Linked DNA regions of Halotia branconii CENA392. The main gene of each other region encodes a partner of the protein of the gene in region 2 in a complex. Links are inferred from orthologs where the notes say so. Each region holds a gene or a part of one and is shown on either strand. Other genes may lie near its edges.

The links.
Region 1: QI031_RS19070 (region 2) and QI031_RS29010 share a complex: the UniProt entries of both Bacillus subtilis proteins name them as parts of the possible RNA degradosome complex. The link is inferred for Halotia branconii CENA392 from one-to-one orthologs.

The regions. Positions count from the first base shown.
Region 1 is NZ_CP124543.1:6,601,502-6,607,012, forward strand. Bases 2,552-5,511 are described here. They hold QI031_RS29010 (polyribonucleotide nucleotidyltransferase), read right to left. Parts: upstream 5,130-5,511; coding sequence 2,973-5,129; downstream 2,552-2,972. Other genes in these bases: psb28 (photosystem II reaction center protein Psb28), read right to left, coding at 2,552-2,686. In the rest of the region: QI031_RS28990 (restriction endonuclease subunit R), read right to left, coding at 1-616; QI031_RS28995 (Uma2 family endonuclease), read right to left, coding at 984-1,583; QI031_RS29000 (MogA/MoaB family molybdenum cofactor biosynthesis protein), read right to left, coding at 1,731-2,237; more of psb28, read right to left, coding at 2,351-2,551. UniProt on the Bacillus subtilis protein: Involved in mRNA degradation. Catalyzes the phosphorolysis of single-stranded polyribonucleotides processively in the 3'- to 5'-direction. Necessary for competence development in Bacillus subtilis.
Region 2 is NZ_CP124543.1:4,330,071-4,338,170, forward strand. What follows is about bases 2,894-5,891. They hold QI031_RS19070 (ATP-dependent 6-phosphofructokinase), read right to left. Parts: upstream 4,934-5,891; coding sequence 3,854-4,933; downstream 2,894-3,853. Other genes in these bases: QI031_RS19065 (LabA-like NYN domain-containing protein), read right to left, coding at 2,894-2,948; QI031_RS19075 (hypothetical protein), read right to left, coding at 5,048-5,218; QI031_RS19080 (ABC transporter permease), read right to left, coding at 5,326-5,891. Also shown: QI031_RS19055 (sensor histidine kinase), read right to left, coding at 321-1,436; QI031_RS19060 (response regulator), read right to left, coding at 1,439-2,149; more of QI031_RS19065, read right to left, coding at 2,226-2,893; more of QI031_RS19080, read right to left, coding at 5,892-6,222; QI031_RS19085 (response regulator), read left to right, coding at 6,517-8,100. UniProt on the Bacillus subtilis protein: Catalyzes the phosphorylation of D-fructose 6-phosphate to fructose 1,6-bisphosphate by ATP, the first committing step of glycolysis.

The DNA.
Region 1 (5,511 bases), 2.3 Mb from region 2 along the record:
TTTCACTTAGTTTTTTTAAAACACTGAGAACTTTATACAATTCATTTTCACGTTTTAAAAGCGTAAATTCGTCAGACATAGCATACTGATTTATAATTTCCTGAGCTAGTTTCAAAAAAGTAAAATGACTGCCATTAGTAACTAATCCAAACACAGGCTTTTTCGGATTAGGATTCGCTAGCATGTAAGTAAGTGCTTGAGGAATAGCTCCCAAAACAGAAAAACTGGGTTTTTTGGATTCAATTACTAATAACCATAATTGTTCTTGAATAATTAAAATATTAATTCTACCTCTGACAACTTCCCCTTCATCGTCCGCAGATATTTCTATCGATTGTTCACTTCTAATTAAAAAAGGTTCATCATAAAATCCAGCTAGACTAAGTATAGGAGATAATACTACTAATTTCACCGTTTCTTCTGACAATGGAGGATGTTTCACTAAGCGAAGAAAGTGAAATTTTACCTTATCTAAAGATTGTTTTTCTAAAACCGTAATTTCTGATAATTTTTCTAGCCATTCTGTAAAAAATGCATCATTTTCTGCTAATTGCAGATTAAATCTTTCTTCCAGATAGGCCAGTCCGACATTTTGTGCTTGGATGACTTGAATCATAGTTAAGCGAAAGACCCATAATAACTATAACCAGCAGGACTTACGCAAGGACGCATAGACGCGTCAGCGGCTACTCCTACGAGTTCTCCGTAAGGAGTACCCGCAGGGTAGAACGCAAAGGTAAGAGGGATTTAGAGAGTGATTGCGTAAGTCCTAATCAGTAATAAACTAGACTTTTCAAATAACCTCTAACCTCTGAGCTTTTCTTAATGAAGATTCGCTTTTCGCAGATATTAGACCTCTTGCATAAATATCTTTTTGTCTCACGCAAAGACGCAAAGACGCAAAGAAGAAGCTAAGAATAAGGACTTTTGCAAGAAGTCTATTTATATCAATTGTTGACTTCTAATCAAAAAAAGCTAACGAGTCATCTGTTGAGTTCATTCCGGACAACCTGAATAAATTCCTGCACAGCATCATACTGGTCAGGCATAGCAATATAATGTAGCAGTAAAGTAGGGTCTAAATCGGAAAAAAATCCACTCCGGTCTACTTCACAATATTCGCCTTGCTCAGTCAGGCGGAATATTTTTATAGAGTTTGATTTCCAAAACCAAACTTCAGGCACTTTTTTGGGTTTATATAACTCTTTCCTGTTAATAGTTCCACTGGTGACGATAATTTCAATTACAATGTCTGGTGTTTCTTTATTGCTTCCAATGCAATAAGACTCATCAGGTGTACCAGAAGCATACCCAGGTTCTTCTATGGTAAAACCACCGCGACCGTAAAACCGGATACCCAACTCTTTCATGTAAGCTTCTAGTAAATAACCGAGAGTTGTTTTCACATACTCATGCTTATCTCCTACGGGAGACATAATTTCCATTACCCCTGCTAAATAGGTTAGTCTGACTTCTCGGTTACTTTCTAACTGTGCTTCTATAATTTTGAACTGCTCCCAAGAAATACCGCGCACAGTTACCAATTTTTCTTCTGTCGGCTGCTCTAAAACTGGGATACTCATATCAACACTTCCTTATCTACTGCTATTTTGATATAAACTCCCAAAGTTGGCAGCATTTGCTCAACTTGTTCAAGCTTTGCTCTTTTCCTGATAACCAGTACCAAAGTTCCATCCCTAACTTTGTAATTACACAAGTATAGATTTTATCTAGTGAGCTTTCATTTGATTGACTAAATGGGTAAGTTCTGGTAGTATTATTTTTTCCATACCTAACTGCACAGCGTTACTAGAACCGGGTAAAGAGAAGATTAATTTTTGTTGATAAATACCAGCAACAGCGCGAGAGGCGATCGCTCGTGAACCAATTTCTTGGTAACTTAAAAATCGAAACAACTCGCCAAATCCCGGCAAGGTTTTTTCTAGCAACTTTTCAATAGCATCATAGGTGGTATCCCTCGGCGCTATTCCCGTGCCACCATTAAAAATTACAACGTCTAAATTTGTATTTTGACCCAGCAGTTCTATCTGTGCTTGAATCTGCGCTGGTTCATCTTTAATAATTGCATAGGCTGCTACGGTATGGTTAGCATCAAGGAGCAATTGTTGGATTAGCTGACCACTCTTGTCTGTTTGAGGAGAACGTGTATCGCTGACAGTAACAACAGCACAAGTTACTGAAATTCCTGGTAAGTTTGGGTGAGGTTGTGATGTCATTGTTATTAGTCATCAGTAATTAGGCATGGGAAGTGTGCATTCAGATAAAGATTTAATGCCCCGTGCCTATTCCCCATGCCCAAAAATTCTACCTACAAGAGGTAGAGTTTTTATTAAGCTTTGTTAAATCCCAAGTCATGTTCTGCGGCATAGCGCTCCATAAAACGCATAAAACGTTCCCATTCTTCAGCCGATTTCATCAAATGAAGGGCTTCTAATGCTTCCGGTTTACCATTGACGAATTTACCCTTAACTTCGCGGGTAACTATTTCTCCTTCTTCGTCAATTAAGTACATACCGGTAACTTCTTCGGTGCTGTCTTGAGCCAAAATCTGAGGATTTGTAAAAATAAACGTTGCTGTGCCACTATCGCCACTGCGCGATCGCGTTAAGCGTACTTCTGGAATTACTTCTTCGTCAATACCTCTAGAAAACTGAATTTTCGCCATGATAAATGAATTTAAACTTTTGTGATGGTTAATTTAATATTCTCTCATTATTTAGAACTTCAATGTAGTCGAGCGTCTTGATATTTACTTTGTGTGTATTTAACTATAAAATCTAGTTTTTAAGTATAAAAATGCGTAATTGTTAGTTTCAACTACGAGTTATATAATTGCGCCAAGTTAATCAATAGATCTATATAGAGCAAATGCTCGCTTTGAAGAAGCATACGGCGATGCCTACAACAGAGGCATCGCGGATTTTAGATCAAATCTAAAATCCCCAATCGAGTTACCGATTTACTGCCGCAGCTTCTCGCGCCGCAGCTGCTTGATCTGGGTGGATACCTAAGCGTGTGAGATTGATCCGTCCCTTATTGTCAATCTCGCGCACTTTGATAATCACTTCATCCCCGACTGCAACTTCATCTTCAACTTTGCCCACACGGTAGTCAGCTAATTGAGAAATGTGGATCATGCCTTCTTTCCCAGGCAAAAATTCCACAAATGCACCAATTGGGATAATTCGAGTAATTCGACCTGCATAAACATCCCCTTCATGCAGCTTGCGAGTCATGCCTTGAACGATGTTACGGGCTTTTTTCGCTTTGCTCTCATCTACAGCAGAAATTGTCACCGTGCCATCATCTTCAATGTCGATTTTGGCTCCTGTTTCTTCAGTGATGCCCTTAATTGTTTTGCCTCCAGGGCCAATGACAAGACCGATCATGTCTGGATCAATCTTGATTGTCAGCAAACGTGGAGCATAAGGTGAGGTTTCAATACGTGGTTGCTCGATTGTTTGCAGCATTTTCTCTAGAATATGCAATCGAGCTGATTTAGCTTGGTGGACTGCTTGAGCAATAACTTCTAACGACAGACCGGAGATTTTCATATCCATCTGTAAGGCGGTAATGCCAGTATCTGTGCCGGCAACTTTGAAGTCCATATCGCCCAAAAAGTCTTCAATGCCTTGAATGTCGGTGAGGACTCGCACTTCATCCCCTTCTTTAATTAGACCCATTGCTGCACCGCTAACGGGTTTAAGAATTGGGACACCAGCATCCATCAGCGACAAGGTCGAACCACACACCGAACCCATTGAAGTGGAACCGTTAGAAGAAAGCACTTCCGATACGACACGAATCACGTAGGGGAATTGTTCTTTTGGTGGTAGCACAGGTAAAAGCGATCGCTCTGCTAAAGCGCCGTGACCAATTTCTCTTCTACCAGGGGCGCGTAATGGCTTGGTTTCCCCAACTGAAAAAGGTGGGAAATTATAATGATGCAGGTAGCGTTTAGATTGGTCTGTTTGCAAATCATCGTTGAGGTTTTGGGCATCTCCCGGTGTACCGAGAGTACAAGTAGATAATACTTGGGTTAGCCCTCTGTTGAATAAGCCGCTGCCGTGGACTCGTTGAGGTAAGACCCCAACTTGACAAGAAACAGGACGTACTTCATCTAGTTTACGACCATCCACACGCACGTTATCTTCAATGATTTGACGACGCATGAAGTGTTTGGTAATGCCTTTAAAAGTATTGCCCAATGCCTTGGTATTTGCGGTTGAGGCAACTTTAATTGGGTCTTCTTCTGGTAGCTCGGCGATCGCAGTAGCAATTGTTTCTTTGACTGCATCTAAAGCATCATCTCGTTCGGCTTTGGTAAACTGAAATTGAGCCAGGATTTTCTTAATCTCATCGCTAGCGCGATCGCGGATATAATTTTCCAGAGTTTGGTCTACTTCTGGTGGTTCTTCCTGGACTAGTGTCAGACCTAGTTCTGCGACTAAATCTTGCTGTGCTTTGATTAAGTCTCGCACTGCTTCATAGCCAAAATCAATCGCCTCGATAATATCTCGCTCTGGCAACTGATTGGCTCCTGCTTCCACCATGATTACGCCATCTGGTGAACCTGCTACTACTAGATCCAAGTCTCCATTTTCAGCTTCTGCATAAGTGGGGTTAATAATAAAGTCATCTCCCACTAAACCGACTCGTACCGCTGCCATTGGCCCATTAAAGGGAATTTGAGCAATCAAGGTAGCAATGGAAGCGCCTGTAACTGCTAATACATCGGGTGGAACTAGCTCGTCCATCGACAGTGTTACGGCGATAATTTGCAAGTCATCCCGCAACCATGAGGGGAACAAAGGACGTAAGGGACGGTCTATCAAACGACTAGTAAGAATTGCTTTTTCTGGTGGACGACCTTCACGCCGCATGATTCCTCCAGGAATCCTACCCGCGGCATACATTCTTTCTTCGTAATCTACGGTAAGGGGTAGAAAATCAATACCTTCTCTACCCTTTGAGCGCGTAGCTGTCACCAAAACAGCTGTGTCCCCTGATTCTATCAAAACTGATCCACCAGCCTGGGGAGCTAGTAGGCCTACCTTCAGTCGAATATCCCTGCCATCGAAGGATATTGACTTATCAACTTCTGCCATTCAGTTTTTTTTCCTTCTATTTTCGCTATTCTCTCTTCTGTGGCAATCCTAACATTTATGCCCTAAGGCTGACTTCTGTTACATACAAAGCTCAACAAGTCGTTTAATACTGAACACAATACATCCACAGGAGTAAATTTGACTGCTTTTTGCCTGAGCAACTAGTAGTCTGTCAACCCAAAACCGTGCTGACTCAACTTTATAAGCTTTTCATTGATTAGGAATGGGTGGTTTATTTCCGCCTAACTGTACTAGTTGTACAATAGAACCAGCGTGACAAGTATAGCTATACTAATCAGAAAAAAGTTTGATTTTAGATAAAACACTTTGTTGTGTGTAGCATTTTGGACACTTTGATTACTCAAGTAGTTTGTTTTTAGGA
Region 2 (8,100 bases):
ATCAATATCCAATAGCGATCGCCCACAAAAATACTCAAGCGCCAACGAGTGACGCTTGAGTTAGAAAAACATGACGATTGCTTTAATCTTGGGAATGATTTTGAGGAAACAAGTAAGAGATTGCAGTCCAACCAGATACAGTCACTAAACTCACTAAAAATGTAGCCAGAATAAAAGTAGACATATAAGGACTAAGCACTGAGTTTTAAGAAGAATCGAAGAAGTCTCCCTCTGCTTGGTATTCTCCTAATCTCTTTTAAGCTAGCAATTTGATGTGACGTAGATACAATCAACTTGTGACAATTCGTTGTATCTATAACTCAAGCCAAAGGCAAGAAAAAACGAAATGTACTGCCAACACCCAACTTACTTTCTACGTCAATTTGACCGCCTTGCAATTCAACCAAACGGCGAGTGATCGTTAAACCAATGCCTGTTCCTCCAGAATGGCGATCGCGTGATTGATCGGTGCGCCAAAAGCGCTCAAACACGTGAGGCAAATCTTTTGAGGCAATGCCAATACCTGTATCAATAACCGCAATCCAAAGTTTAGATGCTTCAGTCCAAGCACGTAGGATAATTGAACCTTGGGTAGTATAACGCACTGCGTTACCCAGCAAGTTGACCAATATCTGTTCTGTACGGTCAATATCTGCCAATACTAGCGGTAATTGAGATGAAAATTCTGAACGCAGAACAGGGCCATCTTCCAACATCTGGTCAGTAAATTTTTCTACTAATGATTCTAATAAAGGAAACAGATTTATTGGCTGTATATTAATTGGTAGATAACCAGCCTCTGCTTTAGAAAGTTCTTGCAAATCGTTGACTAAACGCTCTAAACGTTTAGTTTCCCTGGCTAGCCGCTGATAAATCTCTGGTGACGGTTCTATTTCTCCGTCTGCAAGTTCTTCTAAGTAACCGCGTACAACAGTCAAGGGTGTACGTAATTCGTGGGTCATGTCTCCAATTAGTTCTCGCCGCCGTGCTTCCACTCCTTCTAAACTAGCTGCCATACGATTAAAACTAGTACCTAATCGATGCAGTTCTGGAATGTCAGACAAAGGTAATCGCGCTTCTAATTGACCAGCAGCAAACTTTTGAGTAATTTGTTCCATTTCGGTCAACCGCTGCATAATTCGTTTTGATACCCAATAACTCAAGCCTCCCGCAGCAGTAGTACCGACTATGACTGACCAAAGAGTGCTTCGCCGCCAAGCTATCTCAAATCCTTGAACTAATTCTGTACGAATATTAATTAGCTTCAATCCCCTGCTTTCTAATCTTTCTAAATGCAAGACGAAAAAGCGCGGTGAAGAAAATCTACTAATGATTACAAGACTCAATAATCCCACTACCATCACTACTAAGTGGGAGAAAAACAGGCGCGACGCTAAAGGCAAGGACTTTATCCAACGCCAGTTTGTTTTAGTCATACTTACATTACAGGGGAATCTTCAAATTTATAACCGACCCCAACAACAGTTTTGATAAAAGCGGGATTACTAGGATCAGGCTCAACTTTTTTTCGTAACCTAGCGACATGAGTATCCACCACCCGTTCATCACCAAAAAAATTATCACCCCAAAGTTTGTCAATTAACTGGGTGCGGTTCCAAACGCGGCCAGGATTGCTAACAAAAGTGGTTAATAAATTAAATTCTAGGGTAGTTAAGTCTAAAATTTCTGGTTCTTGAGCATCTATTTGACGACTGGCTGTACGTTGATCTACATCTACTATAAAGTGTTGAGTACGATTGACTTGATTTTGTCCTCCTTGGCGGAGACTGCGCCGTAATAGCGCCCTTACTCTAGCGACCAATTCCCTAGGACTGAAAGGTTTGACCATGTAGTCATCAGCACCAGTAGACAAGCCAATCACCCGATCAATTTCTTCACCCTTAGCTGTGAGCATTAAAATATAGGGGTCTTTTGCACCTGGTTTCTGGCGAATCCTGGCACAAACTTCTAATCCATCCAATCCAGGAATCATTAAGTCTAGGATGATTAAATCTGGCGGTTGTTCCTGAAACATCCGCAAAGCATTGATTCCATCGCGGCTAACACGACAAGAAAATCCTTCTTTGTCTAAAGACAGTTGAATTAACTGAGCAATTTCTGGTTCATCCTCAACAATTAAAATATCCATCTTGATTAGGATTTAAGTAAAATACGCAGAAAATTTCCCTGTTGGTAGTGAATTTCAATGGATTAGCGATCGCAATTTAAAGTTTAGAGTTAGACATCGCCCGATAATTATAGCCTGGGTGAGAATCCTTTTGAATGTATTGTTTAATGCTATCGAGATCAACAAAATAATCAGCAACATCAATCAAGCTGTCACTGGTCATTGTTCGCAGACTTACTAATTCCACTCTAGACCCTGTGCTGGTGACAGCATTCACCGCGTAAGCTAAATCTCCATCGCCGCTAACTAAGATTGCAGTATCGTAGTGAGGAGCCAAGGTAATCATATCGACAGCAATTTCTACATTCAAATTGGATTTTTTGGAATTATCTTTGGAATTATCTACTGACTGTACTTCTTTGGTAAATACACGATAACCATTACGACGCATCCAAAATAGAAAACCCTGTTGTTTTTCATTGCTGCGAGGACGCATAGTAGTTTGTCGTGAAACGTCTATTGTAGTGTAAAAGAAGGCACGCAATAATCGTGAACCAGCAGTTAAACGACAAAGCAATTTGAGATAATCGATTTCAATCCCCAGTTGCAAAGCTGCATGAAATAAGTTGACACCATCAATAAAAATAGCGACTCGACCACGATTTAAGTCATTGATAATCAAATTTTCAGCTTTCGGCTCATTTTTCTTGGGATCTTCAGATTTGATACCATTTCTTATCAAAATTTTCCCTTGCAAATTTGTTTCTTCTTCAAGGCGCTTATATGCATTTTTGGTCTTGGGAAAAGTATTGATAGTCATTGATTCCTCGGAATTTTAAATTGGGTCTAGTGCATGGAACATGGGAAATAAATTCAACAGTTATCAGTTATCAGTCAAAAGCGACTTGATAATTATTCACTAATTTAATAGGAGTCAAATCCAAAGAGTGAAACTGTGATAACCGTTTAACTGTTCACTGATTAAAGGCTAATAATGCCAATTGTTTGAGATCAATAAAGCTGTATGCCATTGACAATGTGCTGGCTACCCAATTACCAATGCTCACGAATTGACTATACTGATAAATCAGCACAGTATAAATTGGATGAATTGTGCAAATGACAAAATTTAACGCACCAGATTTTACCTATTAACAGAGCTGGTTTTACGAGATATTCCATGTGCCTACAAATATGCTGCTCTTGCTCTATGCCTAATACATATTGATTTACCACAGGATGCTAGCGATTAGGCATAGACAGCTTCCTGATAGAATAAAGTTAGAGTGAGCGATCGGCAACTATTTGTATTGTACATCTGTATGATAAAAACCTTCAATCAAGGCTTCATATATATATTGATATGGTGATATTGAACAACAAGAACCCCGACTTCTTAAAGAAGTCGGGGTTCTGAAGAGTGAGTTTTATATTTTGATGGAAATTAATACTATAAATTTAATATTTAACAATAGTTTATTAATAATTTTTTAATATTAATTGTCAGTGGTCAGTAGTTAGTAGTTAGTGGTAAAGATGGGCTTTGTTTGTCTAGCCTTAAGTTTTAGATTGAGGGTAAATAGGACTTGTGTGTATAAGGTATACTTGTCGAACTCACGTTACACCGATTAAAAACAACTGACAACCGACAAATGACCACTGACAACTGACAACTGACAAAACTCTATCCCGCAAGTCGCGTGTAGTTTTTAGTGATTTACAATATTAATCTCCCAAATAAATACCTAAACCACGAGCAGTTTTGACTAAAGTATCCTCTGGGTTGACAGTTTTATATTGAGCGATCGCCTCAGCAATGGGTACAGCAAAAACTTGGCGATTTTGCCAAGTCACCATGTAGTCATATTTACCTTCTGCGATCAGCTCTACCGCTGCTACACCAAAGGCAGCGGCTACTAATCGATCTAGTGGTGAAGCTGTTCCACCACGTTGGATGTGTCCCAAGACTGTGACTCGTGTTTCTGTACCAATGCAATTGCTAATTTGATCGGCTAAGTACTGACCAATACCACCATATCGAGATTGACCCAAGCTATTTGTCATGGTCACAGTTTCACCGTCTTGGGTACGAACTGCCTCGGACACAATAATTAGACAATAATTTTTGCCTTTTTCTTGGCGCTGTTTAATTTTGTGGCAAATATGGTCAAGATTGTAGGGAATTTCGGGAATTAAAATTACATCTGCTCCTCCGGCAATTCCCGCAGCGATCGCAATGTGTCCGGCATCACGACCCATCACTTCTAGAATCATGACTCGACTGTGAGAGGCAGCGGTAAAATTTAACCGATCAAGTGCTTCTGTAGCAATATTAACGGCAGTATCGAAACCAATAGCATGTTCGGTAATCCCAATATCGTTATCAATTGTTTTGGGAATACCAACTAAATTAATATTGCCTTGTTGTGCCAAACGACGGAGAATAGCCAAACTACCATCGCCACCAATGCCAATCAAAGCATCTAAACCTAATTGATGATAACCTGCAATGATTTCCTCGGAGCGATCGCAGACACTACCATCAGCCATCAAAAAAGCAAAAGGATCGCCTTTGTTGGTGGTTCCTAACATTGTGCCACCAGAGGTTAACAGCGGGTCAACTAAATCAATTTCCAGTTTTGTAAATTGCGGTGGACGTGCCATTAAGCCTAGAGTTGCTTGACGAATCCCTAATACTTCCCAACCTTTTCCACAAGCACAATGCACAACAGATCGAATAACCGCATTTAAACCAGAACAATCTCCTCCACTAGTTAGAATGCCAATACGCTTACATTTACCCATCTTCATTTTCTTAATTAAATTTGCCAAACAGTCAGCTGTTCGGCATTCTTAAGAGCCTATGAGAATTTGGGTACATCTGAGCTTAGTCTGAAACAAAATTTTATCAGCTGTAACTCACTCGTCTTTGCGAAGTATTGCTACATGTTGTTGATTAGCTGTCAAGTAGGAATTGACACGAGATTGTCCCTGCAATGTAACTGGCGTACCTCGGAGTATTCCAGCCAAAGCAACAGAAAGCATGAATCCACCAGCGGCCGCAGCAATTAAAGAAAAGTTATCTTTCACACAAATCTCTCAGTAAAAATACAAGTTTAGTCAAAAGTCAACGTCAAGAATATAGCGATTCTAGTCCCTAGCCCCTAGTTCCTAGCCCCTAGTTCCTAGCCCATCGACTATTTCCGGATTCCATTTTCTCGCCGTAATCGTGGATTGACAAATTCATTTAACCCTTCACCAAGTAGTGATAACCCTACAACCATGAATGTCATTCCTAAACCGGGGAAAAGTGTAGTCCACCAAATGCCTGTGGGTAGGGCTTCTAAAGCTTGTTTTAAATCATGTCCCCATTCTGGCACTTCTTCGGGAAGTCCTAGTCCTAAAAAGCCCAAACCGCCTAATACTAAAATTGCATCGGCGGCATTCAGGGTAAATAGTACGGGTACGCTTTGAATGACGTTGAAAAATAGATATCGAGACAGAACAATCCAAGTAGAAGCACCCATTGCTTGCGCTGCTTCGATAAAAACTTCAGTTTTGACGCTGACTGTGTGGTTGCGAACAACGCGGTAATATTGGGGAACGTAGGCAATACTAATAGCGATCGCAGCATTTAATATTCCCCGTCCGACTACAAATGCTAACGTCACCGACAGCAATAACCCCGGTAAGGTGTAGATGCTATCCATAATAAATAGCAAAAATTTATCTAACTTACCGCCCAGATACCCACTTACCATGCCTAAAGGCACGCCGATAATCATACTCAATGCTGTTGCTAAAATCACCACTTGCAACGCAGCTTGAGCGCCAAACAGTGTGCGGGAGAAGACATCATGACCTAGGCGACTCGTACCAAACCAATATTGAGCTGAAGGTGGCTCTTGAATTGGATTTGAGAGAAATTCTTTAGGATCTTGTAGCCATCCCCAAGCTTGGAATACAGGAGCAAACAAAGCTATAAAGATGAAAAACAGGGTAATGGTTAACCCAACCAACATTAATTTTTGAGAAAGATTAGAATTTTGAGCAAAACGTAAAAAATTCGGCAGCTGAGGTTTAGTTATGGCCATGAGCGATCGCCTGGATGGATCAAGCAAGATACGCTGACCATTTTACATATCAAACAGGGAATTGGGAGTTGATCAAAATTAATGTATAGCGATCGCCAAGTAGTTTTTTAGAACATAAACTGAGATCAAACCACAACACCAAAAGACTTTCAAGCCCATGCCCCATGACGGCAGTTGCTACAAGTCGTCAGAGCCGCCCAACGCACTGCCTCCCCTATGCCCTATGTCCCATTCCCCATTCCCTGTTATATATAGTTGTAACAGTAGCAGAAATAATTTTAAGAAAAGTCCTAAATGTTGAAAAGTTCAAAGATTGGAACCAAGATTGGATCTGGTTTTGCGATCAGTCTGGCGCTTCTAACCACAATTGGTCTAATCTCCTACCAAAGCACTAATGAACTTATTGAAACTTCGCGCCGAGAAAGCCATACATACGAAGTACTAAGTGAACTCAAAGATTTAAATCTGGAACTGAGAAATGCTGAGACTGGACAACGCGGTTACATAATTACAGGAGAACAGCGTTATCTAGAACCTTATAATGTTGCTACGAAAGTACTAGATCAAAAATTTCAGGAGCTGAAAAAGTTAACAGCAGATAACTCCATCCAACAAAGTCGGCTTGATAGGTTACAGCCACTGATTAGGAAGAGGCTGGCTGTCATGCAAGCAGCGATTAGTCTGCGGCAAAACCAAGGCTTAGAAGCTGCTCAAAAAATTATCTTAACAGATGAAGGCAAGCAACTGATGGATGAAATCCAGCAGATTGTCGAGGCCATGAAGGATGAGGAGAATATGCTCTTGCAGCAGAGGTCTCAGAAAGCACACGCAGCTGCCCAGCGAACTATTAACATAATTGTTTTTAGTATTCCCCTATTATTTTTAATCTTAGCTTTGATTGGGTTTATTCTGACTAGATATATCTCTAAACCACTGAGGCTATTTTCGGAGGTGGCGGAGAATATTGCAGATGGCAATTTATTGGTGAGTTTACCAAACAGCGATCGCCAAGATGAAATTGGTGTACTAACGCGAACTTTCAACCAAATGATTGTGAATCTGCGAAACACCAATCAAAAAAATGACGATCAAAATTGGCTAAAGTCGAATTTAGCTGAATTTACCCAAATCCTCCAAGGACAAAGAAATCTAGAAAGCGTATCTCGCCTGATACTATCGAACCTAGCACCTTTGGTTGGGGCGCAGCAAGGCGTTTTTTACGTAATGGACTCGGTTGATAACCAGCCTGTATTCAAGCTCATAAGTAGCTATGCTTACCAAGAGCGTAAAAACTTAGCAAATCAGTTTCGCTTAGGTGAAGGACTGGTAGGACAGTGTGCCTTAGAAAAAGAAAAAATACTGTTAACTGAAGTTCCTAACGATTACATCCGTATTAGTTCTGGCTTAGGAGAAGCACTGCCGCTAAATATTATTGTGTTACCTGTATTATTTGAAAACCAAGTCAGTGCTGTCATTGAACTGGCTTCCTTTCAACGTTTTAGTCAGCTGCATTTGGCATTTCTAGAGCAATTCACTGAAATCGTTGGTGTATTTTTGAATAATATTGCCTCAAGCGCACAAACTCAGCAGCTATTACAAGAGTCTGTTGCTTTAACAGAAGAATTACGACTGCAACAAGAAGAATTAAGACAAAGTAATCAGCTTCTAGAACAACAGGCACAAGAGTTAGAAGAATCACAATTACTCTTAAAGCAGCAGCAAGAGGAGTTGAAGCAGTCTAATGAAGAATTACAGCAGCTAAATGAAGAACTAGAAGAAAAAGCAGAATTATTAGAAGTACAAAACCGGGAAGTTGCCCGTAAAAATCAAGAGGTTGAACGAGCAAGGCGTTCTTTAGAAGATAAAGCAGAGCAATTG